DNA from 3 places in the Streptomyces sp. NPDC088097 genome. Region 2 is predicted to be linked to each of the others. Evidence: riboswitches for the same ligand, from Rfam matches in the RefSeq annotation. Region 2 holds a riboswitch; each other region holds the start of a gene.

Region 1 (5,789 bases), on a different contig from region 2:
GACCGCCTGGTCCGCAACCGGCTCGACGAGATCCCGCACGAGCTGGCCAACCCGCAGCGCCGCGCCGCCAAGCAGCTCTCCAAGGAGCTGTTCCCGGCGACCCTGCGCATGTCCCGCCCGCGCCAGGGCACCGAGGAGACGGTCGCGCGGATCGACGCGGCGGCCGTACGCGCCTTCTACACGGCCCACGTGCGCCCCGCCACCTCCACCGCGGTGGTCGTCGGCGACCTGACCGGCATCGATCTGGACGCCGTGCTGGCGGACACCCTCGGCACCTGGACCGGCGACACCGCCGCGCCGCTCCCGGTCCCGCCGGTGACGGCCGACGACACGGGCCGCGTGGTCATCGTGGACCGGCCCGGGGCGGTGCAGACCCAGCTGCTCATCGGCCGGATCGGACCGGACCGGCACGACATCGTCTGGGCCCCGCAGGTGCTCGGCACCTACTGCCTCGGCGGGACCCTCACCTCCCGCCTGGACAAGGTGCTGCGCGAGGAGAAGGGCTACACCTACGGGGTACGCGCCTTCGGCCAGGTGCTGCGCTCCACCGCCGACGGCAAGGGCGCCTCGATGCTCGCCATCAGCGGCTCCGTGGACACCCCCAACACCGGTCCGGCGCTGGACGACCTCTGGAAGGTGCTGCGCACCCTCGCCCAGGGCGGACTGACCGACGCCGAACGGGACGTGGCGGTGCAGAACCTGGTGGGCGTGGCCCCGCTCAAGTTCGAGACGGCCGCCTCCGTCGCCGGCACCCTCGCCGACCAGGTGGAGCAGGAGCTGCCGGACGACTACCAGGCGCGGTTGTACGCGCGCCTCGCGGAAACCGGTACGGCCGAGGCCACTTCGGCGGTCGTGAGCGCTTTCCCGGTGGACCGACTGGTCACCGTCCTGGTGGGCGACGCCGCCCTGATCGAGGAGCCCGTACGGGCCCTCGGGATCGGCGAGGTCACCGTCGTCACCAACTGACGTCGGGGGGAAGGAGTCCCGACCGGGCTCCGACCGCGGCTCCACCGCCGACCCCTAACACCGGGCTCTGACAAGGGGTTCCGGCGGATTCACCGCCGGAACCCCTTTTTGTCCGCTTTACTGCGGAGGTTGCGCGTATGCGGTGTGGCGTACGCAACAAAATAGCTCGTCTGTTTGGTGATCGACTGGCGGTCCGCCTAGCGTCGCTCTTGCTGTCCGTCAGTTGTGCCCGCCGCACCCGCGGCACCGGACAGCGATCGCCGAGTCCCCGTCAGGCGCGAGCCTGGGGAGCCGGGGACCCACATGCGTCCCTGGGGTGAATCGGACCGCCTCGCAAGAGGGGGCCCGTAGGAGACCTTCCTGCTCCGAACCCGTCAGCTAACCCGGTAGGCGAGAGGGAAGGAAAGGATCAGCCCCTTCATGGCGTTTGGCAGTCGTACCGCAGCTCCCGGCAAGCACCGTGGTTCCAGCCGTTTGAGCCGTAAGACCGCCGGCTACGCCGGCATAGCCGCCCTCGCCACCACGGGCGTGGTCGCCACCATCGCGGCCCCGGCCTTCGCGGCCGACAACAACGGTCACTCCGCCGAGGACACCGGCCAGAACTCGATCGTCGTGGCCGACGGCCTCCAGGCCGACCTCCAGGACCAGGTCGACTCCCAGCAGCGCGCCGCTGAGGCGATCGCGGTCCAGGCCCAGGCCGAGGCCGACGCCAAGCAGCGGGCCGCCGAGGCCAAGCGCACCGCCGAGGCCGCCGAGGCCAAGGCGAAGTCCGAGCGCGATGCCGCCGAGCGCGCCGCCCGCGACGAGGAGCGCAAGCGCCTCAACGCCTACGTCGCCCCGATCACGGGCTCGTACGTCAGCACGAACTACGGCGCCGGTGGTGGCATGTGGGCCTCCGGCAGCCACACCGGCATCGACTTCCACGCCGACTCCGGCACCACGGTCCACGCCGTGGGCGCGGGCACGATCGTCGAGGCCGGCTGGGGTGGCGCGTACGGCAACAACGTCGTCATCCGCCACAACGACGGCACCTACACCCAGTACGGACACATGTCCTCGCTGAGCGTCTCCGTCGGCCAGACCGTCGGCGCCGGCGAGCAGATCGGCCTGTCCGGCAACACCGGCAACTCCAGCGGTGCCCACCTGCACTTCGAGGCCCGCTCCGGCGCCACGTACGGCACCGACATCAACCCGCTGGCGTACCTGCGCAGCCACGGCGTCGACGTCTGATCCGCACGCACATCGACGAAGAAGACCCCGGCTCTCCGAGCCGGGGTCTTCTTCGTTTCCCGCACGTGCGGAATGTTTCGTAATTCAGGCCGTCCTCGGAAATTATCGTGTGTTGCAATAGAGTCGCAGCACGGTCACGATCCCGGCGATGACGCCGGCCGTCGAAATCAAGCGGAGGTCCGGCCTTGCGAATTCCTGCGCACGCGGTATGCACAGCGATCCGCGACGACATCGTTTCCGGGTTCTTCGGCCCCGGAGGCCGGCTCACCGAGGAGGTGCTCGCCCGCCGGTACGGAGTCTCGCGCGTCCCGGTCCGCGAGGCGCTGCGCACGCTGGAGTCCGAGGGGTTCGTCACGACCCGGCGGCACGCGGGCGCCTGTGTGGCCGAACCGAGCGCCCAGGAGGCCGCCGACCTACTGGAACTGAGGATGCTGCTGGAGCCCCTCGCCGCCGCCCGCGCCGCCCACCGGCGCGGCGAGGCCCACCTGAAGGTGCTGCGCGGACTGGTCAGGCTGGGCCAGGAGCGGGCCCGGAGGGGGCAGGGGGAGGATCTGAGGGCCCTGGGGGGCTGGTTCCACGAGACCCTGGCCCAGGCCTCCGACAGTCCCGGGCTGATCGCCCTGCTGACCCAGACCCGGCACAAGATCGCGTGGATGTACCTGGTGGACGCGCCGGCGCGGCCGATGGACTCCTGGACGGAGTACGGGGCGATCGTGGACGCGGTGGCGCGCGGCGACGCGGAGCGGGCCAGGGCGCTGGCCGCGCAGCACGCGGAGCGGGCCACCGGGGCCTACCGGCTCCGGCCGCGGCCCCCGGCGCCGGTCGAGGCGGCGAGCGAGTCGCGTGCCCCGGTGCCTCGGTGAGGAGTTCGCAACCTGCCGTAAACACGGCGGGAGGTCCGCATTAACACGGCCCGTATACAAAAGGATCCGGGTGGTATTCGCGCATGATTTCGGGCGATGCCGGGCGCCATTGTGATGGCTTGTGATGGCGCCATGCGGCCCGAATTCTCGTAGCCGAGGCATTCCGGGAATCCAGACTGCCTACCCGGACATTCGTCTGCCCGGAACCAGGATATTTATCTCCCCGGAATTCGCCCTGCCGGAATTGCGCCGCCTTCACCGGAGGCGGGGTCGCCTGCGCGCGGCCCCGATCGACCGGCCCCGGCGACATCGATCGACGGGCCCCGGCGACATCGACCGACCGGTCCCGGCAACGACCGACCGGTCCCGGCATGGACCGACCGGTCCCGGCAACCCGACCGGTGCCGGCAACGACGAAGCCGCGGCCCCGTGGTGACGGCGGCCGCGGCTTCGGCGGTCTGTCGGTGGTGAACCGGACCCGAAGGGTCAGACGGTCTCGGGGAGCTCTTCGAGACCCTCGGCGACCAGCTTCGCGAGGCGGTCCAGCGCGGCGTCCGCGCCCTCGGCCTCGGAGGCCAGGACGATCTCCTCGCCGCCCTGGGCGCCCAGGCCCAGGACCGCCAGCATCGACGCGGCGTTGACGGGGTCGCCGCCCGCCTTCGCGATGGTCACCGGGACGCCGGAAGCGGTCGTCGCGCGGACGAAGATCGAGGCGGGACGAGCGTGCAGGCCCTCGGCCCACCCGACGTTGACGCGGCGCTCTGCCATGGTGATGCCCTTCAGGTTCTTACGGTTGTCTAGACCAGTCTCTCACGGCGTCCGGAATGCCAGGACCGACTTTCGGCCCGATCGTGCCGCCGTTCGACCCTCCCCAGCTTGCCTTGGTTTGCCCCCGGTCCCCGCATTCGCCGCGCGCGCGGCGAGGAGGCCGCCGTGGCACTCGCACACAGGGTCGGATCGCCCCTTAGGGTGGCCCCATGACCTCGGCGTCGGACCCTTCGTACCCAGCCCACTGGGAGGCGGACGTCGTGCTGCGCGACGGCGGCACGGCCCGGATCCGTCCCATCACCACCGCCGACGCGGACCGCCTGGTCAGCTTCTACGCGCAGGTCTCGGACGAGTCGAAGTACTACCGGTTCTTCGCCCCCCACCCCCGTCTCTCGGACCGCGACGTCCACCGCTTCACCCACCACGACTACGTGGACCGGGTCGGTCTCGCCGCGACCATCGGCGGGGAGTTCATCGCCACCGTCCGCTTCGACCGCATCGGCCCCAACGGCCGGCCCGCCTCGGCCCCGGCCGACGAGGCCGAGGTGGCCTTCCTCGTCCAGGACGCCCACCAGGGCCGCGGGGTGGCCTCGGCCCTCCTCGAACACATCGGCGCGGTGGCCCGCGAGCGGGGCATCCGCCGGTTCGCCGCCGAGGTGCTGCCCGCCAACACCAAGATGATCAAGGTGTTCACGGACGTCGGCTACCAGCAGAAGCGCAGCTTCGAGGACGGCGCCGTCCACCTCACGCTCGACCTCGAACCCACCGCCGAGTCCCTCGCCGTCCAGCGAGCCCGCGAACAACGCGCCGAGGCCCGTTCCGTCCAGCGCCTCCTCGCCCCGGGATCGGTCGCCGTGATCGGCGTCAGCCGCTCGGGCGCCGGAGTCGGCGCCGCCGCCCTGCGCAACCTGCGCGACGGCGGCTTCCACGGACACCTCTACGCCGTCAACGAGGCCCGCGCCCCCGGCATGGAGGGCGACCTCCTCGACGGCGTACGGGCCTACCGCACCGTCGCCGACATCGGCGCCCCCGTCGACCTCGCCGTCGTCGCCGTCCCCGCCGAGCGGGTCCCCGACGCCGTCGCCGCCTGCGGGGACCACGGGGTCCAGGGCCTCGTCGTCCTGTCCGCCGGATACGGCGAGAGCGGACCCGCCGGGACGGCCCGGCAGCGCGAACTGGTCCGCCAGGTCCGCTCGTACGGGATGCGGCTGATCGGACCCAACGCCTTCGGCGTGATCAACACCGCCCCGGACGTCGAGTTGAACGCCTCACTGGCCCCGGCGCCCGCCACCGCGCGCGGCCGGATCGGCCTGTTCACCCAGTCCGGCGCCATCGGCATCGCCCTGCTCTCCGGGCTGCTGCGGCGCGGCGAGGGGCTCTCGTCCTTCGTCTCGGCGGGGAACAGGGCCGACGTCTCGGGCAACGACATCCTCCAGTACTGGTACGACGACGAGAACACCGACGTCGCCCTCATGTACCTGGAAACCCTCGGCAACCCGCGCAAGTTCACCCGGCTCGCCCGCCGCACCTCCGCCGTCAAACCCGTGGTCGTCGCCCGCGGCGGCCGCCACACCCCGGCCGGGCACGTGGTCCCCGGCACCCGGCTCCCCGACGCCACGGTCTCCGAACTGCTCAGCCAGGCCGGGGTCATCCGGGTCGACACCGTGACCGAGCTGGTCGACGTCGGCCTGCTGCTGGCCGGACAGCCGCTCCCGGCCGGACCGCGCGTGGCCATCCTCGGCAACTCCGAGTCCCTCGGGGTGCTCACCTACGACGCCTGCCTGACCGAGGGGCTGCGTCCGCTGCGCCCCCTCGACCTGACGACCGCCGCCGGTCCGGCCGACTTCCGGGCCGCCCTGTCTGCGGCCCTCGCCTCCGAGGACTGCGACGCCGTCGTCGTCACCGCGATCCCCTGGGTCGGCGAGCTGAACCTCGCCGACGACCTCGCGGGAGCCCTGCGGG
Region 2 (5,789 bases):
CGCGGGGGGCGGCCGAGCTGCTGCTGGAAGGCCTCGATGTCGGCGTCGGTCGGCTCGGTCCGGTCGGTCTGGGGCGGGGGCGTCTGCATGCCTGGAGGAAGTCTCTTCGTTCTCGTGGGTGGGTTGCGGGATCACTCGCCCGGGCGGTCGGCCTTGTCGACCCCGTCCCAGACGTTCGAGTACCAGGGCCGGTCGGCACCGGCCTGGCCGCCGCGGCGGTGTTCCGCGGCCCCGGAACCGGGGTCGGTCATGATGTAGCCGATCTCCCCCGGGCGCAGGAAGTGCAGGTGCTCGCGCGCCTGCTGCTCCGCGTACGCCGGATCCTGCCAGCGGGCCTTCTCGTCGCGGAGCTCGTCGAGGCGCTTGCGCGCGTCGTGGGCGCCCCGCTGCTGGTCGGCGATCTCCGAGCGTTGGGAGACGTACTGGCGCATCGGGTACGCGAGGGCGACGACCAGGGTACAGAGGACGAGCACCAGCAGCGCCGCACGGCCCGTCAGCCGGCTGCGGCGGATGTGACGGCGCGACTGGGAGCGGTAGACGTGCGCCGCGGTCCGCTCGCCGAGCTCCTTGAGCCTGGTCGCCGTCGAGAAGGTGGAGAACCGATCACGGTTCCCGGCCATCGCCCCGCCTCCCCTGTGCGCAGTACGCAATACGTCCCCGCCCACGGTACGGGACCGAGTGCGGGGACGTACGGAGGCTAGGCGCGGCCTTCGCCCGGGAGCCGTCAGCCCTTGAAGCGCGGGAACGCGGAACGGCCCGCGTACACGGCGGCGTCGTCGAGGATCTCCTCGATGCGCAGCAGCTGGTTGTACTTGGCGACGCGGTCCGAGCGGGCCGGGGCGCCGGTCTTGATCTGGCCGCAGTTCACGGCGACGGCGAGGTCGGCGATGGTGACGTCCTCGGTCTCGCCGGAGCGGTGCGACATCATGCACTTGAAGCCGTTGCGCTGGGCCATCTCGACGGCGTCGAGGGTCTCGGTCAGCGAACCGATCTGGTTCACCTTGACGAGCAGGGCGTTCGCGGAGCCCTCCTCGATGCCGCGGGCGAGGCGCTCGGGGTTGGTGACGAAGAGGTCGTCGCCGACGATCTGGACCTTGGAGCCCAGGCGGTCGGTGAGGGTCTTCCAGCCGGCCCAGTCGTCCTCGTACAGCGGGTCCTCGATGGAGACCATCGGGTACGCGGAGACGAGCTCCTCGTAGTACTCGGTCATCTCGGCGGCCGAGCGGGACTGGCCCTCGAACTCGTACTTGCCGTCCTTGTAGAACTCGGACGCGGCGACGTCGAGCGCCAGCGCGATGTCCTTGCCCGGGACGTAGCCGGCCTGCTTGATGGCCTCGACGATGAGGTCGAGCGCGGCGCGGTTGGACTCCAGGTTCGGGGCGAAGCCGCCCTCGTCGCCGAGACCGGTGGAGAGGCCCTTGGTGTGCAGGACCTTCTTGAGGGTGTGGTAGACCTCCGCACCCCAACGCAGCGCCTCGGAGAAGGACTCCGCGCCGATCGGGGCGATCATGAACTCCTGGATGTCGACGTTGGAGTCGGCGTGCGACCCCCCGTTGAGGATGTTCATCATCGGAACGGGCAGCAGGTGCGCGTTCGGGCCGCCGAGGTAGCGGAAGAGCGGCAGGTCCGAGGCCTCGGACGCGGCGTGGGCCACGGCCAGGGACACGCCGAGGATGGCGTTGGCGCCGAGGGAGCCCTTGTTGTCGGTGCCGTCCAGGTCGAACATGGCCTGGTCGATCAGGCGCTGCTCGGTGGCGTCGTAGCCGACGAGCTCCGGTCCGATCTGCTCGATGACGGCGAGGACGGCCTTCTCGACGCCCTTGCCGAAGTAACGGCTGGGGTCGCCGTCACGCAGCTCGATGGCCTCGAACGCACCGGTGGAGGCGCCGGACGGAACGGCAGCACGGCCGGTGCTGCCATCGTCGAGGCCCACCTCGACCTCGACCGTGGGGTTGCCTCGGGAGTCCAGGATTTCCCGGGCTACGACGACGTCGATGGAGGGCACGAGCATCTCCTTCTGGGATGTGACGCTGGGTGTGCGGTGGTGTGTCAGGCCGCGGGACGGCCTTGCCGACTAGAGCCTAACCGGATCGGGCCGGTCGACCGGCCGACCGCCCGGGTCCTGGGACGAAAAAGGGCCCGAATACCCTTCATCCAGGACATACGACTCTTGATCAGCCGGGCCCCGGGCCGGGACATGCCGCCGCCCGGCGCGCGAACGGCGCGCCGGGCGGCGGGTGGTGCGGGGGTGCTGTTACCCGAAGGTTCAGCCGAGGTGCAGCTTCTGACCCGGGAAGATCAGGTTCGCGTCCTTGACGATGTCCTTGTTCAGCTCGAAGAGCTTCTCCCAGCCACCCTTGACGTTGTTCGCCTTGGCGATGGAGCCGAGGGTGTCGCCCGACTTGACCACGTAGGAGCCGTTGCCCGTCTTGGGGGCCTCGGTCGAGGTCTCGGTCTTCGTCGGCGCGGGGGTCTCGGTGCGCTCGGAGCGGGTCACCGGGGCCTCGTCGCGGGGGGTCTGCGTCTTCGGCGCGGTCGGCTTCGGCGTGGCCGGCTTCGCGGGCTTGGGGGTCTCCGGCTTCGGCTTGGCGGGCGTGGTGGTCGAGCCGCCGCCGTTGTAGGAGGAGTTGGACAGGCCGACGCCGCAGGACGGCCAGGCGCCCTTGCCCTGGCCCTTGAGGACCTTCTCGGCGATGGCTATCTGCTGGGACTTGCTGGCCTGGTTGGCCTGCGAGGCGTACGCCTTGCCGCCGTACGCCGCCCACGTGGACGACGAGAACTGCAGGCCGCCGTAGTAGCCGTTGCCCGTGTTGATGGACCAGTTGCCACCGGCCTCGCAGGACGCGACCTTGTCCCACTCGGAGGCGGTGGCGGCGCTCGCGGCACCCGCGGTCATCAGCGGGGCGGCGACGGCGACACCGGCGACACCGGCGAGCGTGACGATACGGACGGCCTTGGAGCCGCGGCGGTGCTTGCCCTTGCCGGAAAGCAGCATGGATTTCTCCTCACCGACGCCTTCGAGGTGAGCTGTCGGGTTCGGGCGGATGAGTTGCCCGGCCGTGCGACCTAGCGCACGTCTTAACCCCTAGCCGGTTCGTGACCGTCTCTCAACGGCCGTTCCCGGCGCCTACCTTGGTTCCCCCGCTCCTGCCTTCGGCGCTTACGCGACGTGTGTTCCCTCCGTCCGCCGGCAGGATTCGGCGATGCGGTCGAAGGAGCCCGCGGTGGCGAGCGATTCAGAAGGTAGGCAGGTCTCTCCCCGATGTTCAACGCGCGACATCGGGGAGAAACCGCCCCACTTGCACCGTTGCGAACCACGTTTGCGCAGGTGAGGACGGGGTTTGCGGAAGTTCCGGAACGGGACACGCCAGTTGACCGGAAGAGACGCATGTCTCATTTGGCGATAACGGACATTCAGCTCTTTCTGGATGCCCGAACTGCCCCTATTACTTGGTTAGATCCAGGTTCTGGCCGGGCTTGATGAGGTCTGCGTCCCCGCCGATGACCTGCTCGTTGGCCTCGTAGAGCGCGTTCCAGCCCCCGCCGAGTCCCTTGGCCTTCGCGATGTCGGTCAGGTTGTCGCCCGCTTTCACCGTGTACGTGGGCTCAGCGGTCCCTGACGACGCGCCAGGAGTGCCGGGGAGCTCCAGCGCGGCCGGGCCGCGGTGCTTGCCCGCGCCGTCACCGGCCTCGGCCTTCGGGTCGACCGGAACGGTGGGGGCACTCGGGTCCACGGGGGCGGTCGGGGTGACCGGGGCCGTCGGGTCCACCGGGGCGGTGGGGGTGCCGGGCGCGGTGGGAGTGCCCGGCGCGGTCGGGGTGCCGGGCGCGGTGGACGGCGGAACCGTCGGGACGGCGGGTGGCGTGGTGTAGTCCGGGTCGGGCATGACGGGCAGTCCACTGGAGGGGCCGAGCGGGTAGTCCGGCAGGCCGCTGGGGCCGCCGCCCTGCGGGTCGGCGGGCTGCGGGGTCGGGGCGCCGAAGTCCGTCGCCTTCGAACCGGACCCGGTGACGGGGACCGAGGCGTCGGGGCGCGAGGGGGTGGGCGTGATCGGCGCGGGCTCGTGGCCCGGGTCCACCTCGGCCGCGGGGCCGGTCCGGGTCAGCCCGGCCGACGTGGAGCACAGCGGCCACGCCTGGGGGCCCTGGGAGGCGAGGACCCGTTCGCCGACGGCTATCTGCTGGGAGCGGCTGGCGAGGTCGGGGCGCGCCGCGTAGGCGAGTCCGCCGGCGGCCTTCCACTGCTCCAGGGTGAACTGGAGTCCTCCGTATGCACCGCTGCCGTAGTTGGCGCTCCAGGTGCCGCCGCTCTCGCAGTCGGCGACCTTGTCCCACGTGGCGATGTCGGCCGCGCTCGCGTTCGTCGTGGCGAGCAGTGGCAGGGCCAGAGCGGAGCCGGCAACTCCGGCGGTGACGACCAGGGCGGGTACCTGGCGGGGGCGTCTGTGGCGGCCGTTCCCGGGAAGCATGAGGATGCACCTTTCGCATAACGGCGGGGTAACGGCAGAACCTAGTCCCCTTCGAACGGATGTCACAAGTTCGAAGGGGCCCGGCTTCCGGTCAACGGGGGCCGTGGCGGCCCGGGATGACCCGGGATGCCCGACTCAGGCGTTTCGGGGCGTGAAGCGGACCGGGAGGGTGCGCAGGCCCCTCATGATCAGTCCGCCGCGCCAGCGCAGATCCTCTGACGGAACGGAAAGTTCCAGATCAGGCAGGCGGGTGAGCAGGGTCGCGAGGGCCGTCTGGCCTTCGAGTCGGGCCAGGGGGGCGCCGAGGCAGTAGTGGATCCCGTGGCCGTAGCCGAGGTGCTGATTGTCACTTCGGGAAAGGTCCAGCGTGTCGGGGTCCGCGAACCGCTCGGGGTCACGGTCGGCCGCCGCGAGGACGACCAGCACCGGGTCCCCGACCGCGACCTCCTGCCCGCCGAGGGTCAGCGGCTCGGTCGCGAACCGCCAGGTGGCCAGCTCCACCGGGCCGTCGTAGCGCAGCAGTTCCTCCACCCCCGTCTCCAGCAGGGCGCTCTCCCCGGCCGCCAGGGAGGCCTGGAGGCGCTCGCGCTGGTCCGGGTTCACGAAGAGGGAGTGGATGCCGTTGCCGATGAGGTTCACGGTGGTCTCGAAGCCGGCGAAGAGCAGGATGAAGGCCATCGCGGTGGCCTCGGCCTCCGTCAGGTGGTCCCCGTGGTCGCTCGCCCGGATCAGGTCCGAGATGAGGTCGTCGCCTGGATCGTCCCGCTTGCGGTGGATCAGTTCCCCGAGGTAGGTGCGGATCCGCTTCACCGAACGGGCCACGCCCCCGCGCGGACCGCCGCCGTGCCGGATCATCATTCCGGCCCAGTCGCGGAAGTCGTCCTGGTCCTCGCGCGGAACGCCGAGCATCTCGCAGATGGCGTAGATGGGGAGCGGGAAGGCGAAGTCGTGGATGAGGTCGGCCTCCCCCTTCTCCTGGAAGGCGTCGATGAGGTGGTCGGTCAGCTCCTGCACCCGCGGGGTGAACTCCGCCACCCTGCGCGGGGTGAACGCCTTCGACACCAGCCGTCGCAGCCGGGTGTGGTCCGGCGGGTCGATGTTCAGCAGGTGCGTCATCAGGTCGGCCTTGCGCTCCCCCGGGATCCCGGTGCGGCCCTTGGCGTGCGCGGTCCCCTCGTGGTGGGCCGGGTTCTTGCTGAGCCGCTGGTCGGCGAGGGCCTGGCGGGCGTCGGCGTAGCGGGTCACGAGCCAGGCCTCGACCCCGCTGGGGAGCGTGGTGCGGTGCACCGGGGAGTGCTCGCGCAGCCAGGCGTACGCCGG
Region 3 (5,789 bases), on a different contig from region 2:
CAGGGCTGGTCGGGGTCGGCCGGGACCGCGTAGCCGAGGACCTGCGCGGCGCGCAGGGCGACGCGGGTGTGCCCCTCGGGCGAGAGGTGGAGGCGGTCGCCGTCCCAGGCACGGCGGTCCTGGACCGACTTCAGCGACCAGAGGTCGAGCACCGGGCAGTCGTAGCGGTCGGCGATGGCGCGCACGTGGGCGTTGTACGTGGCGATCTTGCCCCGCAGGTGCTTGAGGACCGGCACGCCCCGGGTGTCGAAGCCGGTGGTGATCAGGACGAGGCCCACGGAGCCCGTGAGGTCGGCCACCGCCGCCTCGAACCGGTCCGCCGCGTCGTCGGGGTCGCTGCCGGGCCGGATGATGTCGTTGCCGCCCGCACAGAAGCTGACCAGGTCGGGGGCCAGCTCCTTGGCCCGGGGGACCTGCTCGGCCACGACCTGGTCGAGGAGCCTGCCGCGCACCGCGAGGTTCGCGTACCTGAAGTCGTGTTCGTCACGCCGGTCGGCCAAGAGCACGGCGAGCCGGTCCGCCCAGCCGACGAAGGAGCCCCCGGGTCCCGGGTCCCCCACTCCTTCGGTGAAGCTGTCCCCGATCGCCGCGTACGAGCCGATGGTCTTGAGTGTCGTCGTCGTCGCTGCCACGAGAGCCCATCCTTCACTCCCGTGAGCAACCTACGCCAACGTAATGAGGGGTTGACGGACCGTGATCTATACCACGCGCGGGATAAGGAATAAGTACACGTGAGGCCGGGACCCCCCTCGGGCCCCGACCTCACGTGCTCACCCGCTCGCGCGGAGGGTGATCTCAGATGCTGACGCCCTTGGAGCGGAGGTAGGCGAGCGGGTCGATGTCCGAGCCGTAGGACGGACCCGTGCGGATCTCGAAGTGCACGTGGGGGCCGGTCACGTTGCCCGTGGCGCCGGAGAGGCCGATCCGCTGGCCGGCGGTGACGGTCTGGCCCACCGAGACGGACAGCGAGGAGAAGTGGCCGTACTGGGAGTACTTGCCGTCGGCGTGCCGGATGACGACCTCGTTGCCGTAGGCGCCGCCCCAGCCGGCGGACACGACGGTGCCGGCGCCGACCGCCTTGACGGGGGTGCCGGTGCTCGCGATGAAGTCGACGCCGGTGTGGTAACCGGAGGACCACATGCTGCCGTTCTGGTGGTACGGGGTGGAGGTGCCCCCATCGACGGGAGCGACGAAACCGGAGCCGGTCGAGGGCGTCGTGGACCCCGAGGAGTCGGCGGCGGTCGCCGGCTTGGCCTGCTTCGCTGGCTTGGCCGGCTTCGCCGGGGCGGCCCGCTCGACGGGAGCGGCGGGGGCCTCGTCCGCGCCCGTACCCGAGTCCGCGCCCTCGTCGGAGGTGTCCTCGCGGCCGGATCCGGTCGCGCTCGAAGGCTCCGCGTCGCCGGAGCCGGACGGGGCGGCCGTGCCCGGTCCGCCGAGGGTGAGCTTCAGGCCCGGGTGGATGAGGGAGGGGTCGGTCCCGACGGCCTCGCGGTTGTCCTCGTAGAGCCGCTCCCAGCCGCCGTCGAGGTGGCGCTCCGCGGCGATCTTCGAGAGGTAGTCGCCGGAGACGACCACGTACGAGGTCGGGGCGGACCCGGTCCGGGCGGGAGCCGACGCGGGGGCGGCGGCCTGGAGCGCGGCGGGCACCTGCGGGGCCTGGGCCGGCAGGGCGGTGGTCGCGGCCGGGGCGGCGGCGTGGGCGCCGGCGGCGCCCATCAGCGGCAGCGCGAGGGCGGCGCCACCGGTGCCGGCCACGGCGAACCCGCGGGATATGGAACGGGACTTCGGACGGCGGTGCTTACCCTTCGGGGGCATGGCGAATTCCTCTCCGTCGCCTACGAGGTGAGCTGTCGGGTTCGGACTGGAGATGTCCGGCCGTGCCCGTGGGCCACGACTGGGTCCATGAGTACGGCTTCACCCCGAGCCGTTCCGGAGAAAGATCCGAAAACGGCGGCTTACCTGGTTCCCCCGCTCCTGCCGCGCGCGTCGAGTCGGGTGCGGTTGCCGGGCGGCGGCAGGATTAGGCGGTCCACCCGGATCGATCGCGAAGGTAATCGAGCCGGGCCGCACACAACAAGCCACGAATTCCCTGACGCGATAACAGGCGTGAGGGCTCGACCGAATTCCGGTTACCCTCCGTCCGTTCCGAACCGTCAAACAGCGCCCCGACAAGGGAATTCGAATCGCGTGATCAGGCACGCACGGTCACCGTATGATCTGGCTCACGGAGCCCGGCGCGATCTCAGCACCTCATATGGCAAGTTGGAAGCAATCTGTCCAATTCGGACACACAGCACGCTCGACGACGCGGAGGAGTACTCGTGACCCAGCAGATACCCCAGCCCCATCCGGCCGCACCCGAACCCGGGGTGGCGTTGTCCGGAGTGCGCAATTTCCGCGATGTGGGCGGTTTGCCCACCATTGACGGGCGCAGGGTCAGGCCGGGCGTGCTGTTCCGAAGCGGACATCTCGCTCATGCCACCGAAAACGACGCGGAGTTCCTCGCGTCCCTGGGGCTCCACACCATCTTCGACTTCCGCAACACCGCCGACCACTCCCTGGAGGGGCGGGACGTCGAACTGCCGGGCGTGCTCAACGTCAACATCCCGCTGTCGGATCCCGCCGACGGCCGCGAGTTCTGGAAGATGGTCCGCGACGGGGAACTCGACCAGCTCCGCTCCGCCCTCGGCGAGGGCCGGGCCGCCGCCCGGATGGCGAACTCCTACCGCGTGATCGTCCGCACCCGCACCGCCGAGCACGGCCGGGTGGTGCGCGCCCTGGCGGAGCACAGCGTGCCGGCGCTCATGCACTGCGCCGCGGGCAAGGACCGGGCCGGGCTGTCGATCGCCGTGACCCTGCTCGCGCTGGGCGTCGAGCGCGAGGCGGTCGTCGCCGACTACGTGCTGTCCAACGTCCCGCACAACCGCTACCTGGTGCGCCGGGGCTCCGACTCCGCCGCGCCCCGCTCCCCCGAGGTGACGGAGCTGCTCGCGCCGCTCTTCGACGCCCGCGCCGAGTACCTCCTCGCGGCGTTCGAGGCCATCGCGGAGGACTGGGGCACGGTGGACCGTTACCTCGCCGAGGGCCTCGGACTCGCGCCCGAGACCCTGGACCGGCTGCGGGAGCGGCTGCTCGACTGAGGTCCGGGAGGGGACGGGGTGCGCGCACCCCGTCCCCCCCGCGCCTCTTCCTCCCGCGCCCCGGTGGGCCGTCAGCGCTGTGCGACGGCCTGCTTGACGAGCGTCCGGCCGAAGTCCCACATCAGGCCGCCCCCGGCGTGCGCCTCGTCCATGACCTCGCGGAAGGCGCCGACGAACCGGTCGACGTCGCCCTCGTCCACGATCAGCGGCGGGATGAGCTTGATGACCTCCAGGTGGTCCCCCGAGACCTGGGTGAGGATCCGGTGCTTGTGCAGCAACGGCACCACCACCATCTGCGCGAAGAGCCCCTTGCGGGCCGCCTGGAGCATGGCCCAGCGACCGCGCAGGCCGAGCGAGGAGGGCCGGCCGAACTCGATGCCGATCATCAGTCCGCGTCCGCGCACCTCGTGCAGCATCTCGTACTCGTCCACGAGCGCGGCGAGCCGGCCGCGCAGGAGGTCTCCGGTGGCGCGCGCCCGCGCCACCAGCCCCTCGTCCTCCATGACGCCGAGGACGGCCAGTCCGGCGGCCATCGCCTGGGCGTTGGAGCCGAAGCTGGCGGAGTGCACGAGCACCCGGTCCATGGACGAGTAGACCTTTTGGAAGATCCAGTCCTTGCCCAGGGTGGCCCCGACGGGCACGTACCCGCCGGACAGGGCCTTGGCCACGCACACCAGGTCCGGCTCCACGCCGGCCTCGTGCTGGTAGGCGTAGAAGTCGCCGGTGCGGCCGAGGCCGGTCTGCACCTCGTCGGCGATCAGGAGCGCCTTGTGCCGGTGCAGGAGGTCCTGGGCGGCGCGCAGGTACCCGGGCGGCGCGGCGATGACCCCCTTGCCCTGGATCGGCTCGACGATCAGGGCGGCCACGTCGCCGTGCGCCAGCTCGCGCTCCAGGGCCGCGAGGTCGCCGAGGGGGACGCGCGTGTCGGGCAGCAGGGGGGCGAAGCCGTCCCGGAATCCGGCCTCCCCGTTGACCGACAGGGAGCCGGTGGTGAGCCCGTGGAAGGCGTGGTCGCAGTAGAGGATCCTGGGCCGCCCGGTGGCGTACCGGGCGAACTTCAGGGCCGTCTCCACGGCTTCGGTGCCGCTGTTGCCGAAGAAGACCCGGTCCAGGTGCGGGCTGTACGAGAGGAGCTTCTCGGCCAGCAGCCCGGGCAGCGGCTGGCAGTCGAAGCGGAGCAGGTCGGCGAGCTCGGCGTCGAGCACGTCGTGCAGGGCCCGGCGCACCACGGGGTGGTGGCGGCCCAGGCCCATCACCCCGAAGCCGGCGAGCATGTCGAGGTGGTCGTTGCCCTCGGCGTCCCAGAAGTGGGCCCCCTCGGCCCGCACGTAGACCTTGTCGAAGCCGATCGTGCGCAGCATCCGGGGCAGCTGGTGGTTGAGGTGGCGGGCGTGCAGCTCGTAGCGCTCGCCACCGCGCTCGGCGAGCAGGGCTCCGAGGTCGAAGCCCTTGCCCCCCGCCGGTGGCGCTGTCATGCCGATGAGTCCCGGTTCGACGCGAGGGTCTCCCGGACCGCGCGCAGGGACTCCTTGAGGGAGCCCATGGTGGCGAGGACGGCCGTCGGCTCGTAGCCGCAGTGCGCCATGCAGTTCGCGCAGCGCGGGTCCTTGCCCCGGCCGTACTTGTCCCAGTCGGTGTCGTTGATGAGCTCCCGGTAGGTGGGGACGTAGCCGTCGCTCATCAGGTAGCAGGGGCGCTGCCAGCCGAAGAGGGAGTAATTCGGAATGGCCCAGGCGGTGCAGGGGAAATCCGCTTTCCCTTCGAGGAAATCGAGGAAGAGCGGGGAGTGGTTGAGGCGCCAGCGTCGCCGGTTGCCGCCCGCGAAGGCCTTCTTGAAGAGTTCCCGGGTCTGTTCGACCCCCAGGAAGTGTTCCTGGTCGGGGGCCTTCTCGTAGGCATAGGCGGGAGAGATCATCATTTCGTCGACCTTGAGGTCGTCATTGAGGTAGTTGAGGACCTCGATGATGGTCTGCGGGGTGTCGGTGTTGAAGAAGGTGGAGTTGGTGGTGACGCGGAATCCGCGCTCCTTCGCCTCCTTGATGGCGGCGACCGCCTCGTCGAATACGCCTTCCTTGGCCACGGATTCGTCGTGGCGCTCGCGCAGTCCGTCGATGTGGACGGCGAAGGCGAAGTAGGGGGACGGGGTGAACTTGTCCATCTTCTTGCGGAGCAGCATGGCGTTGGTGCAGAGGAACACGTACTTCCTCTTCGCCACCAGTTGCCGCACGATCTCGTCGATCTGGGGGTGCATCAGCGGTTCGCCGCCCGCGATGGACACCATGGGCGCCCCGGACTCCAGGACGGCGCCCACCGCCTGGGCCACCGGCATGCGCTGCTTGAGCACGCCGGCCGGGTGTTGGATCTTGCCGCAGCCCTCACAGGCCAGGTTGCAGGCGTAGAGCGGCTCCAGCTCGACGATCAGCGGGAACTTCTCACGCTTGCGGAGCTTCTGTTCGAGAAGATAGGTCCCGACCCTGATGGACTGACGCAGTGGCATGGCCATCTGGTTCACCTCCTGGGGAGCAGCAACGAACGGTGCCAGTCATGGAACGCGGGCAGTACCCCGCGAAGGACACGGAAGGCCGATATTCCACCGCGAACCGTGCCGATGCGGACGAGCTCGTGCTCCGGAGCGTCCACGATCACCCG

The links. Region 2 has a riboswitch for cyclic di-AMP ahead of ACIOD1_RS25105 (transglycosylase family protein). Riboswitches for the same ligand answer to the same signal wherever they lie in the genome.
Region 1: it holds a riboswitch for cyclic di-AMP, as region 2 does, so the genes downstream of both, ACIOD1_RS16870 (M23 family metallopeptidase) here and ACIOD1_RS25105 (transglycosylase family protein) in region 2, are expected to answer to the same signal.
Region 3: it holds a riboswitch for cyclic di-AMP, as region 2 does, so the genes downstream of both, ACIOD1_RS14210 (LysM peptidoglycan-binding domain-containing M23 family metallopeptidase) here and ACIOD1_RS25105 (transglycosylase family protein) in region 2, are expected to answer to the same signal.

What each region holds. Positions count from the first base shown of each region.
Region 1 is NZ_JBIUTJ010000004.1:667,149-672,937, reverse strand. It holds gene ACIOD1_RS16875 (pitrilysin family protein) at 1-966, shown strand, start outside; cyclic di-AMP (ydaO/yuaA leader) riboswitch at 1,215-1,374, shown strand; gene ACIOD1_RS16870 (M23 family metallopeptidase) at 1,387-2,196, shown strand; partial or broken gene ACIOD1_RS16865 (GntR family transcriptional regulator) at 2,382-3,103, shown strand; gene ACIOD1_RS16860 (HPr family phosphocarrier protein) at 3,546-3,827, opposite strand; gene ACIOD1_RS16855 (GNAT family N-acetyltransferase) at 4,037-5,789, shown strand, end outside.
Region 2 is NZ_JBIUTJ010000010.1:83,754-89,542, forward strand. It holds gene ACIOD1_RS25090 (DUF501 domain-containing protein) at 1-89, opposite strand, end outside; gene ACIOD1_RS25095 (septum formation initiator family protein) at 132-620, opposite strand; gene eno (phosphopyruvate hydratase) at 725-2,011, opposite strand; gene ACIOD1_RS25105 (transglycosylase family protein) at 2,267-2,995, opposite strand; cyclic di-AMP (ydaO/yuaA leader) riboswitch at 2,998-3,169, opposite strand; gene ACIOD1_RS25110 (transglycosylase family protein) at 3,447-4,469, opposite strand; gene ACIOD1_RS25115 (cytochrome P450) at 4,605-5,789, opposite strand, start outside.
Region 3 is NZ_JBIUTJ010000004.1:25,505-31,293, forward strand. It holds gene ACIOD1_RS14205 (SGNH/GDSL hydrolase family protein) at 1-632, opposite strand, end outside; gene ACIOD1_RS14210 (LysM peptidoglycan-binding domain-containing M23 family metallopeptidase) at 796-1,815, opposite strand; cyclic di-AMP (ydaO/yuaA leader) riboswitch at 1,820-1,999, opposite strand; gene ACIOD1_RS14215 (tyrosine-protein phosphatase) at 2,322-3,140, shown strand; gene ACIOD1_RS14220 (aspartate aminotransferase family protein) at 3,212-4,615, opposite strand; gene hpnH (adenosyl-hopene transferase HpnH) at 4,612-5,643, opposite strand; gene ACIOD1_RS14230 (1-hydroxy-2-methyl-2-butenyl 4-diphosphate reductase) at 5,649-5,789, opposite strand, start outside.